2 linked regions of the Phyllobacterium zundukense genome follow. Each later gene encodes a partner of the first gene's protein in a complex. Links are inferred from orthologs where the notes say so. Each region holds a gene or a part of one and is shown on either strand. Other genes may lie near its edges.

The links.
Region 2: the proteins of N8E88_RS13215 (region 1) and tldD are in contact, whole or in part, in a solved structure (PDB 5NJ9), measured with the Escherichia coli proteins. The link is inferred for Phyllobacterium zundukense from one-to-one orthologs.

The regions. Positions count from the first base shown.
Region 1 is NZ_CP104973.1:164,231-173,249, reverse strand. Bases 4,187-6,993 are described here. They hold N8E88_RS13215 (TldD/PmbA family protein), read left to right. Parts: upstream 4,187-4,821; coding sequence 4,822-6,165; downstream 6,166-6,993. Other genes in these bases: N8E88_RS13210 (3'(2'),5'-bisphosphate nucleotidase CysQ), read left to right, coding at 6,152-6,961. Outside these bases: N8E88_RS13235 (M16 family metallopeptidase), read left to right, coding at 1-568; N8E88_RS13230 (M16 family metallopeptidase), read left to right, coding at 565-1,875; N8E88_RS13225 (patatin-like phospholipase family protein), read left to right, coding at 1,891-2,793; N8E88_RS13205 (DUF4170 domain-containing protein), read left to right, coding at 7,002-7,250; N8E88_RS13200 (lysophospholipid acyltransferase family protein), read left to right, coding at 7,278-8,051; waaA (lipid IV(A) 3-deoxy-D-manno-octulosonic acid transferase), read left to right, coding at 8,048-9,019.
Region 2 is NZ_CP104973.1:3,843,357-3,852,449, forward strand. What follows is about bases 3,181-6,061. They hold tldD (metalloprotease TldD), read left to right. Parts: upstream 3,181-3,855; coding sequence 3,856-5,268; downstream 5,269-6,061. Other genes in these bases: N8E88_RS31270 (invasion associated locus B family protein), read left to right, coding at 3,308-3,775; N8E88_RS31280 (class I SAM-dependent RNA methyltransferase), read right to left, coding at 5,279-6,061. Outside these bases: cyoE (heme o synthase), read right to left, coding at 1-274; ctaD (cytochrome c oxidase subunit I), read right to left, coding at 338-1,990; coxB (cytochrome c oxidase subunit II), read right to left, coding at 2,030-2,875; more of N8E88_RS31280, read right to left, coding at 6,062-6,508; N8E88_RS31285 (TlyA family RNA methyltransferase), read right to left, coding at 6,515-7,258; N8E88_RS31945 (transketolase C-terminal domain-containing protein), read right to left, coding at 7,268-7,513; dxs (1-deoxy-D-xylulose-5-phosphate synthase), read right to left, coding at 7,428-9,093. UniProt on the Escherichia coli protein: Metalloprotease involved in CcdA degradation. Suppresses the inhibitory activity of the carbon storage regulator (CsrA).

The sequences.
Region 1 (9,019 bases):
CAAACCAGGGGAAGCTGAAGCCTTGGATCTTTTGAGTGAAATTTTGGGTGGATCCAACCGCAGCCGCATCTACCAGTCTCTGGTCATCACCGACGGAACGGCTGCAAGTGCCGGTGCATATTATCAAGGCGGGTCACTGGATGCCGGCAGTTTCGGTGTCTATGGTTCGCCGCGCGGTACAGCGACCCTGACCGAAGTCGAGGCTGGTATCGACGCTCAGATCGCCAGAATCATCAAGGATGGCGTAACGGAAGATGAACTCGAGAAGGCGCGCAATCGTTTCCTGAAAAGCGTGATTTTCGCTCGTGACAGTCAGGCGGGCATGGCGCGCATCTACGGCTCGACACTCTCGACCGGACAAACCATTCAGGACATCCAGGAATGGTCAGATCGCATCCGTGCGGTAAAGGTTCAGGATATCCAGAGTGTGGCGCAGCGCTATCTTGTCGATAGCCGCTCTGTCACGAGCTATCTCATGCCGGAGGACGGAAAACCTGATCAGAAATCGGACAACGAGCCCGCAGAAGCACAACAACCAGAAGCGCCTGCAGAAGGGGCCGTCCAATGACCGCGCCAATCATGAAGCGATTTGCCGCCCTGTTTTTCTTGATCTTCTTTTCGGTTGCCCCAAGCTATGCAGTCGAAATAAAGGAAGTTGTCTCGCCGAAAGGCATAAAGGCCTGGCTGGTGCAGGACGATTTCGTCCCGCTGATTTCCATGCGCTTTTCGTTCAAGGGCGGATCGACACAGGATCCTAACGGCAAGGAAGGGCTTGCCAATTTGATGACCGGCCTCTTCGATGAAGGCGCTGGTGATCTCGATTCGGAAACGTTTCAGGAGAAGCTTGACGACGTCGGCGCCGAGATGGGCTTCAACGCCGACGATGACGACGTTACGGGATCCATTCGTATGCTCGCAGAGAAGCGGGATCAAGCCGTTGATCTTTTGACACTGGCGGTCAACAAGCCGCGTTTCAATCAAGCCCCGATCGACCGGATTCGTCAGCAGATTATTGCAGGGATCAAGTCATCTGAACGCGATCCCAACACGATAGCCGGACGTAAATTCGCAGAAGTGCTTTATGGCGATCATCCATATGGGCGTCGTTCGGAGGGCACTGAAGCGAGCCTGAACTCGATCACCCACGATGATCTGGCAACCTTTCATAAACGCAATTTCGCCCGTGATAATCTGATCGTCGCAGTGGTCGGTTCGATCAGCCCAGAAGAGTTAAGTCCGCTGCTTGACAAAGTTTTTGGCGACCTTCCGGAGAAAGCTGAACTGGAGACTATCAGCGAGGCCAAGCTTGCGTTTGGTCAGATCACGCGTGTCGACTACCCTCTGCCGCAGACATCGATTTCCATGGTTTATCCCGGTGTTCGTCGTCAGGATCCCGATTTCTTTCCCGCCTATATCATGAACCATATTCTTGGCGGCGGCACATTCTCTTCCCGGATTTACAACGAGGTGCGCGAAAAGCGCGGTCTTGCTTATTCGGCGGGCTCGAACCTCGTTACCCGCGATCATATGGCGGCGCTGATGGTGAACACTGCCACCCGGGCTGATCGCGCCAACGAAACCTTGCAGATATTGAAGACCGAGATCGCCAAAATGGCCAAGGACGGCCCGACGGAAGACGAACTCGTCGAGGCCAAGAAATACCTCGTCGGGTCCTATGCCGTGAACAATCTCGACTCGTCATCGGCTGTCGCCAGTACGCTTATCGGCTTGCAGGACGAACGTCTCGGCCGGGACTATATCGACAAGCGCGCCGAGCTGATCAATGCCGTTACACTTGACCAGGTAAAGGAAGCGGCCAAAAAATTGCTTGAAACGGATCCGGCTATTCTCATCGTCGGTTCGCCACAATCCTGAGAAGGATGGAGCGTCATGATCGCTCGCGATCTGCAAGAGATGGATGAGCGGAGCGGCGCGGGTAGTCCCGCCGACACGCCGACTTTCGCCATTGCATTCGGCGGCGGTGGGGCGAGGGGGCTGGCTCATATCAACGTCATCGAGGCACTGGACGAACTCGGCATACGGCCGACGGCAATATCCGGTTCCTCCATCGGTGCAATCATGGGCGCAGGCATGGCGGCAGGCATGTCCGGCCGTGACATCCGCGAATATGCGATCGCCACTCTTTCGCGGCGCGCTGAAATTGCGGCACGGCTGTGGCGTATGCGTCCTGCCAGTTTTGGTGAAATGCTGGGCGGCGGTATCCGCTTCAGCCAGTTCAATATTGAAAAGGTGCTCAAGAGTTTTCTTCCCGATCGCATTCCAGACACGTTCGAAGAATTGACTATTCCACTGAGCGTAACGGCTACCGACTTTTACGGCCAAAGAGAGGTGCCGATCGCCGAAGGCGATCTTTATAGCGCCATCGCCGCGTCAGCAGCCATACCGGCAGTGTTTCGGCCCGTGCGTCGGGACGATTGCATCCTCATCGATGGCGGCATCTATAACCCTGTCCCGTTCGATCACCTGAAAAATAAGGCGGCGTTCGTGATCGCTATCGACGTCGTTGGAGGACCGGAAGGCGATATCGGCAAGTTTCCATCGTCCATTGATGCGATGTTCGGCGCCAGTCAGTTGATGATGCAGTCGATCATCGCGACACGCCTGCGTACCGATCCCCCGGCAATTTTCCTCCGCCCAAACGTCGCACGGTTCGGCGTTCTCGACTTTCTCCGCGTCGAGCAGGTATTGCGCGACTCAGCCGGCATCAAGGAGGAGTTGAAACGCGCGGTCGATGCCGCCATCACCTACGTGGAACATCGCGAACTGGAGTGACTAGGGTCAGGACCTACTAATCTGGTCGAAATGAGTCTGACCCTATGCCTACTCAGCCGGAGTGGGGTCCGGCTCTATGGCTGCGTCCATTTCCTCGTCGGGAACCGTATCGATACGCTTGGCTTCGCGTGTCGGCTTGATCAGCGGTTCTGGTGTTACCGGTCGCGTCAACAACAAATCATTGCCGGCTGTCAGGCCTTCCGACGCCTGGATATGCAGCCGGTCCTCATCGCGCCGCCGAATATCCTCCATGATTTCATGGGCGAGCTCTTCGCTGACACCGAGTTCTTCGAGAGTGCGGCGGCCGAACACCAAGCCGGACTCCAGCGTCTCGCGTAGCTCGTAGTGAACCCCACGCGCTCGTAGCTTCAACGTGTGAACGCGGTCATACGAACGGACGAACAGCTTGATATCCGGATAGTTCGCCTGGATCATTTCAACGATTTGATCCGTCGTTTCTCTTATATGTGTGCAGACGGCAACGATCTTGGCTTGCCGTATTCCCGCAGCTTCCAGAACTTCCTTGCGCGTGCCATCACCGAAATAAATGCGGAATCCAGAATCGTCCTGCCGCGCGTATCCGATCTGCGGATGCGTCGATGACAGTCACGTCGCTTCCACCAGCAAGCAGAATTTGCGCCGCGATCTGACCGTAACGCGAAAAACCGATCATCATCACATCTGCACCCGCTCCATCGAAGTCCTCGTCGATCTCGTCTTCGGCGTTTGGATTGGCTAGAAACTTGTTTCCAAGCGCGACGGATAACGGCATGACGGCCATCGAAAGCGTTACGACTGCCACCAGTTCTGAAGCTGCGGACACACTCATCAAGCCAGATGCAGCGGCCGCGGAAAACAATACGAAGCCGAACTCGCCGCCTTGCGGTAGAAAGAAAGCAATCCGGATCGCATCGTTGTGACTGGAGCGAAAGAGCCGTGCCAGCAGATAGACGACGAGCGCCTTGATCGCCATGAAGACCGGTACTGCAAGCAGGATTGCCAGCCAGTCGGTGAGAATGACATCGAGATCCAGCGAGAGCCCGACTGCCATGAAGAACAGGCCGAGAAACACACCGCGAAATGGTTCGATATCGGCTTCGAGCTCATGCCGGTAGGAAGACTCCGCCAAAAGAACGCCGGCAATGAAGGCGCCCATGGCCATCGATAACCCGGCGAACTGCATCAGAACGGCCGCGCCAAGCACCACGAACAGCGCCGCGGCAATCATGACTTCGCGTGCGCCCGTATTGGCAATGAAGCGAAACAGGGGGTTGAGGAGATAGCGTCCGACTGCGACGATTGCACCAATGCAGATGACTGCAATGAGAAACTGGCCGAGCGGATCCGCCTCGTGCTGCGCAGAGCCGGGCGCAAGGACAGGGATCATCGCCAGCAACGGAACGATGGCCAGATCCTGAAATAGCAGGATGGCGAACGAAGTCTGACCGTGCTGCGTGGCTGTTTCGCCACGCTCCTCCAATATCTGCATGGCAAATGCTGTCGAAGAGAGTGCCAGACCAAACCCGGTCACAACCGCAGCCTGCCACGTCATCAAGTCGAAGGCGAGGATCAGCCCGGTGAGCACAGCACCGGTGACGATGACCTGGGCGGCGCCAAGGCCGAAAATTGCATGACGCAATGTCCAGAGACGCGAGGGCTTCAATTCGAGGCCGATGACGAAAAGCAGGAACACGACGCCGAGTTCGGAGAAATGCAGGACCTGTTCACCATCGGTAATGAGATTGGCCAGAGGTCCGATCAGTAAGCCAGCAGCGAGATATCCGAGAACCGTGCCGAGCCCAAGACGTTTGAACAGCGGCGCCGCAATTATTGCCCCCGCGAGAAGTGCCAGTGCCTGAAAATAGAGGTTGCCGCTTTGCGAGAGCATATATTTGTGACCTCGGCTGTGAGATTGTTGCGTTAGCTTGCCTTGATAGACCCCAATTTGCACCATATAGGAAGGAATGCATCTGACTTGCGTCAGATAAGTCCTTGCATCCTATCATGCAATCAACGTTAGAGACGAAAATGACCGAGCCGGTAAATTCCCGCGAATTCGTAGACAATGCGGCGGCACTTGTGAAAGCTGCGAAGCGTGCCGGGGCCGATGCCGCCGATGCGGTTGTCGTACGTTCGCGCTCGACGGGCGTGACTGTTCGGCTCGGAAAAGTCGAATCGACGGAGTCCTCGGAAAGCGACGAGTTTTCATTGCGCGTATTCGTCGGACGCAAGGTTGCGAGCGTTTCGGCCAATGCCGGCGTTGATCCGAACGTTTTGGCGGAGCGCGCCGTCGCCATGGCCAAGGTTTCACCGGACGACGCATTTGAAGGACTTGCCACCCCCGAAAATCTCGTGCGCAACATCCGTGACCTCGATCTTTATGATTCGACGGTAGTTGACGCAGCGCAATTGACCGAGGCAGCCCTGACCGCAGAAGAAGCCGCTCTTGCTGTCGAAGGCGTTACCAATTCCGGTGGCGGATCGGCGTCGGCGGGTATGGGAGGCCTTGTGCTGGTTACGTCTGGCGGCTTTGCCGGGCAGTACATGGGGTCGCGCTTTTCGCGCTCGGTCAGTGCCATTGCCGGAAGCGGCACTGCCATGGAACGCGATTATGATTTTTCGTCGCGTATCTATTTCGACGCTTTGGACGATGCTGAAGCCATTGGTCGCTCCGCCGGCGAGCGGGCTGTCAAGCGCCTTGGTGCACGTCAGGCAAAGACCGGCCGCGTTAACGTCGTGTTCGATCCGCGCGTTGCCCGCGGCATTGCCAGTCACATCGCCAGTGCGATCAATGGGGCATCGGTTGCGCGCAAGACCAGTTTTCTCAAGGATCGTATGGGGATGAAAATTCTCTCGGACGCGATCAATGTCACCGACGATCCGTTGCGGGTTCGCGGCCCTTCCTCACGTCCCTTCGATGGCGAAGGGATGGAGGGCGTGCCGCTCAACATGATTGAGAATGGTGTGCTCAGGCATTGGTTTCTGTCGACCTCGACAGCCAAGGAATTGGGCTTGACCACAAATGGCCGGGGTGTTCGTTCTGGCTCGACGGTCGTCCCATCTTCGACGAACTTCGCTATAGAGCCGGGAGACAAGACACCCGAAGAAATCATCCGTTCTGTCGGGACGGGCTTCTACGTTACCGAACTCTTCGGCCATGGCGTGGATATGGTCACCGGTGAGTACAGTCGAGGTGCTTCGGGATTCTGGATCGAGAACGGCGAACTTGCTTACCCGGTGAGCGAAGTCACCATCGCGTCCAATCTTAAAGAGATGTTTCTCAATCTCGTTGCCGCCAACGATATTGATCGCAATTTCGGTGTTGCCAGCCCGACTCTCCTGATCGAAGGCATGACTCTTGCCGGCAAATAGACAAAATCGCGAAGATCTCGAACTGATACGTGAGGCTGCAGAAGGTGCGGGACGAATAGCGCTCTCGTATTTTAAGCAAGCGCCGCAAATCTGGATGAAGACAGGCAATTCGCCCGTTACAGAAGCAGACCTTGCCGCAGACAAGTATCTGAAGGACATGTTGCTGACCGCACGGCCAGACTATGGCTGGATATCGGAAGAGACGCTTGATGAACGGGTAGCCTCATCCAGACAACGCTTCTTTGTGGTCGATCCGATCGATGGAACTCGCGCCTTTATCGAAGGGCAGGATGTCTGGTGTGTCAGCGTTGCCGTCGTAGAAAACGGGCGGCCGGTCGCAGGTGTACTCGACTGTCCTGCGCGCGAGGAAATATTCACGGCATTGCCGGGTTTCGGCGCGGAGCAAAATGGCAGTGCTATACACGTTCAGGCCGAGAACCAGCCATTCAAGATAGCGGGCCCTGGTGCATTTTTGAAAAGACTGCCCGAGCGTTTCCTTGCTTCCATCGAACATGCTCCTTATGTGGCTTCGCTAGCTTATCGGATCGCCATGGTGGCGCGTGGCGATATTGCTGGCACTTTTGTACGCCCCAACTCGCATGACTGGGATTTGGCTGCGGCGGACCTCATCCTTTCGGAGGCGGGTGGCAATGTCTTGACAGCTGATGGCAAGCCACTCGCCTATGGCTTACGCAATACCAGTACCGGCGATTACCGGCATGAGGGACTCGTTGCGGCCAGCGGTCTACTAATGGATAACATGTTGGCCGTTGTCGCCGAAACCGCCTTCGGATAAACAGGCAGTAACTTCAATTCGATCATTTGGATGGGCAACCATGAGCGAAAACGCATCAGATCAAAAGCAACTGCTTCATCTCGTCTTTGGCGGCGAGTTGAAGAAATTGGGCGGCGTTGAATTTCGCGATCTCGACAAGCTCGATATTGTCGGCATCTATCCAAATTTCGAAACTGCACAGCGTGCGTGGAAATCCAAAGCACAGCAGACGGTCGATAATGCGCACATGCGCTATTTCATCGTGCACATGCATAAGTTGCTGGATCCAGTCACAGGCAAGGCGGATTGATCGCTGGTGCGGTCACGACCTATCGACATGAGTGAACACATCCCAGCGGCAACCAAGTCTCCCCGGCGAAAGAGCGGGATGCTGAAACGTTTTTGGCGAAGGGTACGTGGCCCCTTGGCAAACTCGCCGATGGTCCGCTCGATGATCGCTTTTCTGATCACGCAGTTTTTCCGGCTGGTCAATGCTACCAACCCGAGGCTTCCCGGTTCCTCCGATCTAGAGGAAATGAAGCGTGGCGGCGAGCCTTTCATAGCTGTTGCCTGGCACGGCCAGCACCTGATGGCGCCATTCCTGATGCCGCGTGGTGTTCGCTTTGTTGCCATGTTCTCGAAAAGCAAGGACGCTGAACTCAATGCACGTGTCGCTGAACGCTTTGGCGTCGAGATCGTGCGCGGTTCAGGTGGAAGGGACCGGGTAAGGGGGACGGTAAAGGGTGGTGCGCGCGCCTTGCTCGCCTTGAAAAAAGCACTCAAGGAAGGTAAGACCGCTGCCATGATTGCTGATATCCCGCACGGGACGCCGCGTGAATCCGGAATTGGCGTCATCCTTCTTGCCAAGCTGTCTGGCCGCCCAATTCTCCCGATTTGCTACCTGACGTCTAAACGAAAAGTCTTGGAGAAGAGCTGGGACAAGACCGCCATTCCCTTGCCCTTTGGCAGGTCGGGGCTGATTATTGGCGACCCTATTTTCGTGCCGGAGGATGCCGACGATGCAATGCTTGAAGCCAAACGTGTCGAATTGACCAATAGTTTGAATGCGAACACCGTTCGGGTGCATGAGTTGGTGGATGGTAGAGCATGAGCGAACGTTGGGCTAGATTTGTCCTGAGCACCTATCGATGGGTCGGTGCAGCAGCCTTCCCGATTGTTGGCGCCTATGTGGCTTTCCGCGCGAGCAAAGGCAAGGAAGAGCGCGGTCGTCATGGCGAGCGCTACGGCAATGCGAGCGTTGCCCGCCCTTCGGGGCCACTCATTTGGGTTCATGCGGCCAGTGTGGGCGAGACATCGGCTGTCACGCCGCTTGTGGAAGCAATTATCGACACAGGCATCCATGTGGTCCTGACGACGGGCACCGTCACATCTGCGAAGATGGTGCAGGAACGCCTCGGGGACCGGGTCATTCATCAGTATGTCCCGCTCGACCTGAAGCCTGCAGTCGATCGTTTTCTAACCCACTGGCAGCCCGACCTCGCAGTCATCTGCGAATCCGAAATCTGGCCGATGACGATCCTCGAACTCGGGACGCGGCGGGTCCCGCAAGTTCTCGTCAACGGCCGTTTGTCGGATCGCTCTTTCGCATCGTGGCACAGGCGCGCGTCAATCGCCGAAGCTTTGTTTGAAAACCTTGCGCATGTTGTCGCCCAATCCGAAGTCGATGGCGAACGGTTCCGCGCCCTTGGTGCAAGGCCGGTGACGGTTTCGGGCAATCTGAAGGTCGACACCGCCGTGCCGCCGGTAAACAATGCAGAGCTTGCTTCGCTCCAGCGTATGATCGGATCGCGCAAGATTTGGGCGGCCATTTCGACCCACCAGGGCGAAGAGGCGGTCGTTGCGCAGGTCCACCATATGCTGAAGGCGCGGCATCGCGACTTGCTGACCATCATCGTTCCCCGCCATCCGGATCGTGCAGCGCAGATTGCAGCCGAGATTGAGAAGTTGGGCATGAAGGTCGCGCTACGGAGTCGGGGAGATCAGATTGAGCCCGATACCGACATTTATCTTGGCGATACGATAGGCGACATGGGACTTTATCTGCGGCTGACGGAAATC
Region 2 (9,093 bases), 3.7 Mb from region 1 along the record:
GCCGCTTGGAGGTGCGCTTCATAATGGCGTCGATGTCGGCGTCGTACCACATGTTGAGCGCACCTGAGGCACCTGCCCCGACGGCAATACAAAGGATGGCGATGGCCGCCAAGACAGGATTTATCTGGCCAGGAGCAGCCATCATTCCAACGAAGCCGGTAAAGACAACCAAGGACATGACGCGTGGCTTGAGCAGCGCAATATAATCCGATGCGTTGGCTTCCGAGAGGCCAATGCTCGCATCAAGATTTGCGTTTTTCTCAATCAGTGCCATTTGGATCCGTCTTGTCTATTCAATGCCGGGACAACCTTTTGGAAGTCCCGGCATTGACGTGTTTTACTTGATGCGTGGGAGCTGTTCCCACTGGTGGAACGGCGGCGGCGATGAAAGCTGCCATTCGAGTGTCGTAGCGCCCGCCCCCCAGGGATTGGCTCCAGCCTCACGCTTTTTGGCGAACGCCTCGAATACGCCGAAGAGGAAGATCAGGACGCCAACGCCGGAGATGTACGAACCGATCGACGATACTTCGTTCCAGCCTGCGAAAGCATCCGGGTAATCGATGTAGCGGCGCGGCATGCCTGCGAGACCAAGGAAATGCTGCGGGAAGAAAACCAGATTGACGCCAATGAACATCACCCAGAAATGCGTGTGGGCAATTTTATGGTTGTACATGTAGCCAGTCATCTTCGGGAACCAGTAGTACCAGCCGGCGAAGATGCCGAACACTGCACCCAACGACAGCACGTAGTGGAAATGCGCGATCACGTAGTAGGTGTCATGCAGCGAACGGTCGAGACCGGCATTGGCCAACTGAACGCCCGTCACACCACCAACGGTGAACAGGAAGATAAAGCCGATCGCCCAGACCATTGGCGGCTTGAACTCGATGGACCCACCCCACATTGTGGCAATCCAGGAGAATATCTTGACGCCAGTTGGAACCGCGATGACCATTGTGGCGAACACGAAATAGCGCTGCGTATCTAGCGACAGGCCCACGGTATACATGTGGTGGGCCCAGACGATAAACCCGACGACGCCGATGGCAACCATGGCGTAGGCCATTCCGAGATAACCAAAGATCGGTTTACGCGAGAATGTCGAAACGATGTGGCTGATGATGCCGAAGGCCGGCAGAATCATGATGTAAACTTCAGGATGACCGAAGAACCAGAACAGATGCTGGAACAGGATCGGATCACCACCGCCTTCAGGCGCGAAGAATGCCGTGCCGAAATTACGGTCGGTCAAAAGCATCGTGATACCACCAGCCAAAACCGGGAGCGCCAGCAGCAGCAGAAACGCCGTGATCAAAACCGACCAGGCAAACAGCGGCATCTTGTGCAATGTCATGCCGGGAGCGCGCATATTGAAGATCGTGGTGATGAAGTTGATGGCACCAAGGATCGACGATGCACCGGCAATGTGTAGCGCGAGAATGGCGAAATCCATCGCTGGGCCAGGCTGGCCTGATGTCGAGTATGGCGGATAGATCGTCCAGCCACCGCCCGTACCAAAGCCACCGGCAGGACCTGGAACGAACATCGACAGTATCAACAACAGGAGCGCGGGCGGGAGCAGCCAGAACGAAATATTGTTCATGCGCGGGAAAGCCATGTCCGGCGCACCGATCATGATCGGAACCATCCAGTTGGCGAAACCGCCGATGAGCGCAGGCATCACCATGAAGAAGATCATGATCAGACCATGTGCGGTCGAAAACACGTTGTACATCTGCTTGCCGGCATCGATAGCCGCATCGCCTTCAAAGCCATAGACCATGGAAGCAAGACCGTGGAAAATCTGGATGCCCGGCTGTTGCAACTCGGCGCGCATGGCGATCGAAAGCGAACCACCGATAAGGCCGGCTATGATCGCGAAGATCAGATACAGCGTGCCGATGTCCTTGTGATTGGTCGAATAAACCCAACGCGTCCAGCCTGTAGGCTTGTGAGCGTCGTGTGCTTCGTGAGCTGCAGAACCTGCCATCAAAGTGCTCCCGTTCCTCAATAAATCGCGTATAGCCGCTTAGTTGCCAGCCACGCTTACATTCTTGTCTGCGTCAATTGCTGCGGTCAGCGTCTTGTAGGCACCCGGAAGATCTTTCCCGGCGGCAGCAAACCACGCATTGTACTGATCCTGTGAAACGACGTGGATCGCGATCGGCATGAAAGCGTGATCCTTGCCGCAAATCTGCGAGCACTGACCGTAATACATGCCTTCCTTGTTAGCCTTGAACCAGGTCTCGTTGCTGCGGCCAGCAACGGCATCCATCTTCACACCAAAGGCAGGCATGGAGAATGAGTGGATGACGTCGGCACCAGTGACCAGCAAACGCACGGTCGTATTGACAGGGACGACCATTTCATTGTCGACAGCCAGCAGGCGCGGATAGGCCTTCTTGTCTTCTTTCCCGGCAGCAGCGCGGTCAGTTTCTTTCAACATAACGGAGTCGAAAGAAACCGGCGCTTCGCCGGCCTGATATTCGTACCCCCAATACCATTGAAAGCCGGTGGCCTTGATCGTCAGCTTCGGCTCTTCAGGCGAATACTGCGCCGTCAACAACTGGAAGGAGGGAATCGCCAGAAAGAGAAGAATGACGACTGGACCCACGGTCCAGACGATCTCAACCGCCGTATTGTGGCTGGTCTTTGACGGGACCGGATTGGCGCTGGCGCGGTAGCGATACATCACCCAGGCCAGCAGAACCATCACGAAAAGCGTAATGGGAACGATGAACCACAACGTATAGCGTTCAAACCACTCGATCTGCTCCATAATGGCAGAAGCTGCCGGTTGGAAAGTCATTTGCCAAGGCTCCGGCTGGGCTGCATAAGCAGTGCCGGCACCGAGCAGGCCACTCAGGATACCCATCAGCGTGACAATATTCTTCTTCACCTAGAAATCTCCCGAATGAAGCATTGATTCCATAGAATAAGACTGGGCAGCGTGATGGCCCGATGTATGGCGCGTTCAAACCACACATTAGCTTACATCGCAAGGAAGGCGAACGTGATCTCATGCGGCATTTTTGCGCGCGGCTTTCCATGCGCAAGCCCCAGACCGCTCGAAGCAGCAGTTTTTTCGTTCTTGCAGCTGTTTTGCGGCCCACAGGGCCATTGGGCTCACAATCCGGCCATTTTTCGGCTACACGACATCTTATAGGCCGCGCTATGCTGGGGAGCGTTTGAGCGGCATTCTTTTCATCCGGGGCGGAGCGGTTTAACGTCTGGATGATTCTGTTTTGGAGCCTACATGTTCTCTTTCGCGCTACGTAGCATCGCTGCCGGTCTGCTTGCCCTGTCAATGACTGTCGTTGCGGGCGCCGCAATGGCAGCGCAGCAGAGCGGCACAGTCAAGTCCACCCATGGCGCGTGGTCGATCCTTTGCGATACACCGGCGGGTGCCAAATCAGAGCAATGCGCTCTGATCCAGAACGTCGTTGCGGCGGATCGCCCTGAAATGGGCCTCTCCGTCGTCGTTCTGAAAACTGCGGACAACAAAGCGAAGATTTTGCGCGTCCTGGCCCCTCTTGGTGTGCTTCTGCCTAACGGCCTTGGCCTCAATGTGGATGGCAAAGATATCGGCCGCGCTTACTTCGTTCGCTGCTTCGAGGATGGTTGCTATGCGGAGGTCATTCTGGAGGATCAGCTTGTGCAGACGCTGAAGACCGGCAAGGCGGCGACATTCATTGTCTTCCAGACACCGGAAGAAGGTATCGGCATTCCGGTCGAACTTAATGGGTTTGGCGAGGGTTTTGACGCACTTCCATAAGTTTCGAGGGAGTTTGCGGTTGTCGAAAGGGCTGTGAAGGCCTACATCCCGTTCACACCATTTGAACCGGACCCATTCTCATGAAAAGTCTCATCGACAGTTTTGATGTGCCGCGCGACAAAATCCTCGAAATCGTAAAGCAGAGTCTCGACGGGGCGGATGATGGCGAACTCTTCATCGAATACAGAGAATCAGAGGGCCTCGCCTTTGACAATGGCCGGCTGAAAAACGGTTCATTCAACCAGGATCAGGGTTTTGGCCTGCGCGCCGTGGCCGGTGATTCGGTCGGCTATGCGCACGCGGGCGAGTTGTCGCTAGGCGCATTGAAGCGTGCTTCGGATGCAGCTTCGGCGGTAAGGACTGGCTACGCCGGAACTTATACCGCAGCGCCGCCCGGGACAAACCGGAGCCTCTACGGCGACGAAAATCCGCTTGGCTCTCCCGGTTTCGAGGCGAAGGTGAAACTCCTTCAGGAGATTGATGCCTATCTCCGGGCAAAGGATCCGAAGGTGCGGCAGGTTTCGGTCTCGCTTGCGGCTTCATGGCAGCAGGTAGAAATTCTGCGTGCCGATGGACATTTTGTGCGCGACGTTCGCCCCATGGTTCGGCTTAACGTGTCGGTTGTCGTCGGCGATGGCGACCGGCAGGAAAGCGGCACATATGGTGCAGGCGGGCGCAAGGGCTTCGGCGAGTTCATCGTCGCGGATAAATGGCAATACGCTGCCGATGAAGCACTGCGCCAGGCTCTGGTAAATCTGGAGGCAATCCCTGCGCCCGCTGGCACATTCGACATCGTGCTTTCCAGCGGCTGGCCCGGCGTGATGCTTCACGAAGCTGTCGGCCACGGTCTTGAGGGTGATTTCAACCGGAAGAAAACGTCGGCCTTTGCCGGTTTGCTCGGCCAGAAGGTAGCCTCGAAAGGGGTTACCGTTGTCGATGACGGCACCATCTCCGAACGTCGGGGCTCACTGACAGTCGACGACGAGGGCATGCCAACCAACAAGACCGTGTTGATCGATGACGGCATTCTGGTCGGCTACATGCAGGATCGGCAAAACGCACGCCTGATGGGAATGGAGCCGACCGGCAATGGGCGGCGCGAATCCTATGCGCATGCGCCGATGCCGCGCATGACGAACACCTATATGCTCGGCGGCGACAAGACGCCGGAAGAAATCATCGCCTCGGTGAAGAAAGGGATCTATGCCGTTTCCTTCGGTGGTGGCCAAGTAGACATCACCTCCGGCAAATTCGTGTTCGGTTGTACCGAAGCCTACATGATCGAGAACGGCAAGATCGGCGCGCCCGTCAAGGGCGCCATGTTGATCGGCAATGGACCCGACGCGATGCAACGCATTTCAATGATCGGCAATGACCTGCAGCTTGATACGGGCATTGGCAATTGTGGTAAGGGCGGTCAATGGGTGCCAGTGGGTGTCGGCCAACCACATCTGCGTATGGATCAGATGACGGTAGGCGGGACGGCGGTCTAACTATAGGTCCCTATTTCTTGCTGAGCAAAGCCACCACTTCGACGTGCGAAGACCAGAGAAACTGATCAATTGGCACGACGCGGTCGATTTTATAGCCACCCTTGACAAGGATGCTCAGGTCGCGGCCGAGGGTGACCGGATTGCACGAGATCGCCGCAACTTTCGACACGCTGGATTTCGCGATCTCGATTGCCTGTGCTTCCGCGCCCGCGCGCGGCGGGTCAAAGACGAGACCTGCGTATGGCTTCAGTTCCCGCGTCAGAAACGGTCGCCGGAACAAATCACGGCGCTCCACCGTGACCGGCTTGAGACCCTGAACATGCCGGATGCTGCGATCCATCGCATCAACGGCGGATTGCTCACCCTCGACAGCATGGACTGCTGATTTCTCTGCCATCCTGAATGTGAAGGTGCCAGAACCGCTAAAGAGGTCGATTGTCTTCTTTGTCTTTGCCAGATGACCCGTCAACAATGCAGACATGGCTACCTCGGCTTCCAGGGTCGCCTGGAGAAAGCCACCAGCGGGTAGAAAAACTGGAACTTTACCAAACTGAACAATGGGTTTTCGTGGCTCGACGATGATTTCGCCTTCAAAGCTCAGTCGGGCAAAATCCTTTTTGATAACCAGCGCTGTCAGCGCCTGACGTTTTGCGGCGTCGGGTGCGCCACATCCTGACGCCATGATATCCAGCCCTGAAGCCGTCGCCGTGACTGTCAGTTTGAAGGGTTTCATACCGCCACCAAGAACAGCTACGAGTTCGCGCAAGTCGTCAAGACGCGAAACGATCTCCGGTACAGTTACTGGACATTCCACGATATCTATCAGTTCGTGACTGAGATGTTTGTTGAAACCGAGTACGGCACCCCGCTCACTCGTGCGAACCGCAAAGACGGCACGGCGCCGGGTCCGCGGCGCACACGGCACAAGCGGATCGAGCGTGAACGCGAACCCCCTGCCCGCGAGCGCGTCGTGGACGAGCGATCTTTTCCAATCGCGATAGGCGCTGTCCTGCCAATGCTGCAAGGTGCAGCCTCCGCACTCCTCAAAGTGGCGGCAGGCGGGCGCAATACGCTCGGGCGATGGTTCCAGCAGCGCCACAAGCGTGGCACGGCCATGCTCCAGCGCAACATTGGCAACCTCGCCGGGCAACGAAAACGGCACATAGGCGCTTCCCGCCGAAGTGGCGGCAATGCCGTCGCCCCCGGCGCCCATCCGTTCGATCGTTACGCGCGTACTCATAAGATTTTACTTCTCAATCGTGGCTTTCAGGCCGGTCAGCAGAAACTCGCGATTGCCATCGCCGCCCTCTATGGGTGAAGGGCAGTACCCAAGGGCTTTCCAGCCCGGCAATCCATCCAACCAGTTCCTTAGATCATTTGCGACGCGTTCACCATCCTTCGGATCGCGCAAAATGCCGCCTTTGCCGATCGCTTCGCGCCCGGCCTCGAATTGCGGCTTGACGAGAAGAACGCAGTGGCTGCCAGGCTCTGCCAGCCCCAAGGCCGGTGGCAGCGCGAGTTTCAACGATATAAAACTGACGTCGGACACGACGAGATTGATCTTGCGACCCTCAAGATGCTCGCGGACCAATTCCCGGGCATTGAGCATTTCAAGATTTATGACACGTGCATCGGCCTTGAGACTCTCATGTAGTTGGCCATGCCCAACATCGACAGCGATCACGGTATCTGCATCGCGCTTGAGCAGGACCTGCGTGAAACCACCTGTGGACGCACCAATATCAAGAGCAATGCAACCTTTCACATCGATGGCAAAATGATCAAGACCGGCGATAAGCTTCAGTGCAGCGCGCGACACATAAGGGCTTGCCGGGTCATCAACGCTGATCAAGGCTGTTTCGCCAATAATTGCACCGGGTTTGGTGACGAGAGCCCCATCAACCCGCACGGTTCCGCGTAAAATGGCATCACGTGCTCGCGAGCGGCTGGCAAACAGCCCATTTGCCACAAGAAGCTGATCTAGACGCATCAGCCCGTCTTACGCACGGACGGGTGCAGCCATGTGGTCGCGCCCCAGCGCAGCAAACACTGTTCGCACGATGCCCGCACTGTCGAGACCTGAATGGGCATACATTGCTTCCGGTTTTGCGTGGTCGAGATAGAGGTCAGGCAATGTCAACGTGCGGACACGAAGGCCGTTATCCAGCAACCCGTCGCGGCTCAAAAAATGCAGAACGTGTGAGGCAAAGCCTCCGATGGCCCCCTCCTCTACCGTAACGAACACTTCGTGCTCTCGCGCCAGACGACGAGATCAAATCCTCGTCCAACGGCTTGGCAAACCGTGCGTCGGCAACGGTTGTAGAAAGTCCCGCCGCGTCCAACTCATCTGCGGCAGCCAAACATTCTTGCAGGCGGGTGCCAAACGAGAGCAATGCGATCTTTGACCCCTCACGGACAACCCGGCCTTTGCCGATCTGTAGAGCCTGTCCCCGCTCGGGCAAATCGATACCTACACCGTCACCGCGTGGATAGCGAAACGAGATCGGCCCTTCATCATACTCGGCCGCCGTGCGCACCATATGGCGCAACTCGGCCTCATCAGATGCGGCCATGACAACGAAACCCGGCAATGCAGCCAGGAAACCCGTATCGAATGAGCCGGCATGAGTCGCGCCGTCAGCACCGACCAGCCCTGCCCGATCTATGGGAAAACGCACCGGCAAGTTCTGCAGCGACACATCGTGCACCACCTGATCGTAACCACGCTGCAGAAATGTCGAATAGATCGCGGCAAACGGCTTTAACCCTTCGCTTGCCAGACCAGCTGCGAAAGTTACAGCATGCTGTTCGGCGATGCCAACATCGAAGGTACGTTCGGGAAAAACCTCCCCAAAAAGGTCGAGACCGGTTCCACCCGGCATCGCTGCTGTTACGGCAACGATCCTGTCGTCGTGACGTGCTTCCTCGATCATGCTCGTAGCAAAGACCTTCGTATAACTTGGCGCGTTGGCCGGGGGCTTCGCCTGCGCTCCGGTGATGACGTCGAATTTGTTAACACCGTGGTATTTGTCCGCGGCCGCCTCGGCCGGAGCGTAACCCTTGCCCTTTTGTGTAACGACATGGATCAGAACCGGGCCGTCCATCGTGTCGCGGACGTTCTTCAGTACGGGCAACAGATGGTCGAGATTGTGCCCGTCGATCGGTCCGACATAGTAGAAGCCGAGCTCTTCGAACATCGTACCGCCGGTCCAGAAGCCGCGGGCATACTCTTCCGATAGACGCGCCTTCTCCTGCAGGAATTTCGGCAGCCTCTTGGCAAGCTGTTTGGCAGTTTCGCGGAACGAGCGGTAAGCCCGCCCGGAGACAAGGCGCGCCAGATAAGCGCTCATAGCGCCAGTAGGAGGTGCAATCGACATATCGTTGTCGTTGAGAATGACGATGAGGCGCGCATCGAGAGCTCCGGCATTGTTCATCGCCTCATAGGCCATGCCTGCGGACATCGCTCCATCGCCTATCACCGAGATCACGTTGCGCTTCGTGCCGGAAAGATCGCTGGCAACCGCCATTCCGAGACCTGCGGAAATCGACGTGGACGAATGGGCAGCGCCAAAGGGGTCGTACTCGCTTTCGCTGCGCTTGGTAAATCCGGAAAGACCGCCTTCCTGCCGCAGGCTGCGGATACGGTGGCGCCGTCCGGTCAATATCTTGTGCGGATAGGCCTGATGGCCGACATCCCAGATGATCCGGTCATGCGGCGTATCGAAAACATGATGGAGCGCGACCGTCAGTTCGACGACCCCAAGACCCGCGCCGAGATGGCCGCCCGTGGTCGAAACCGCATCAATCAGTTCGGTTCGCAATTCC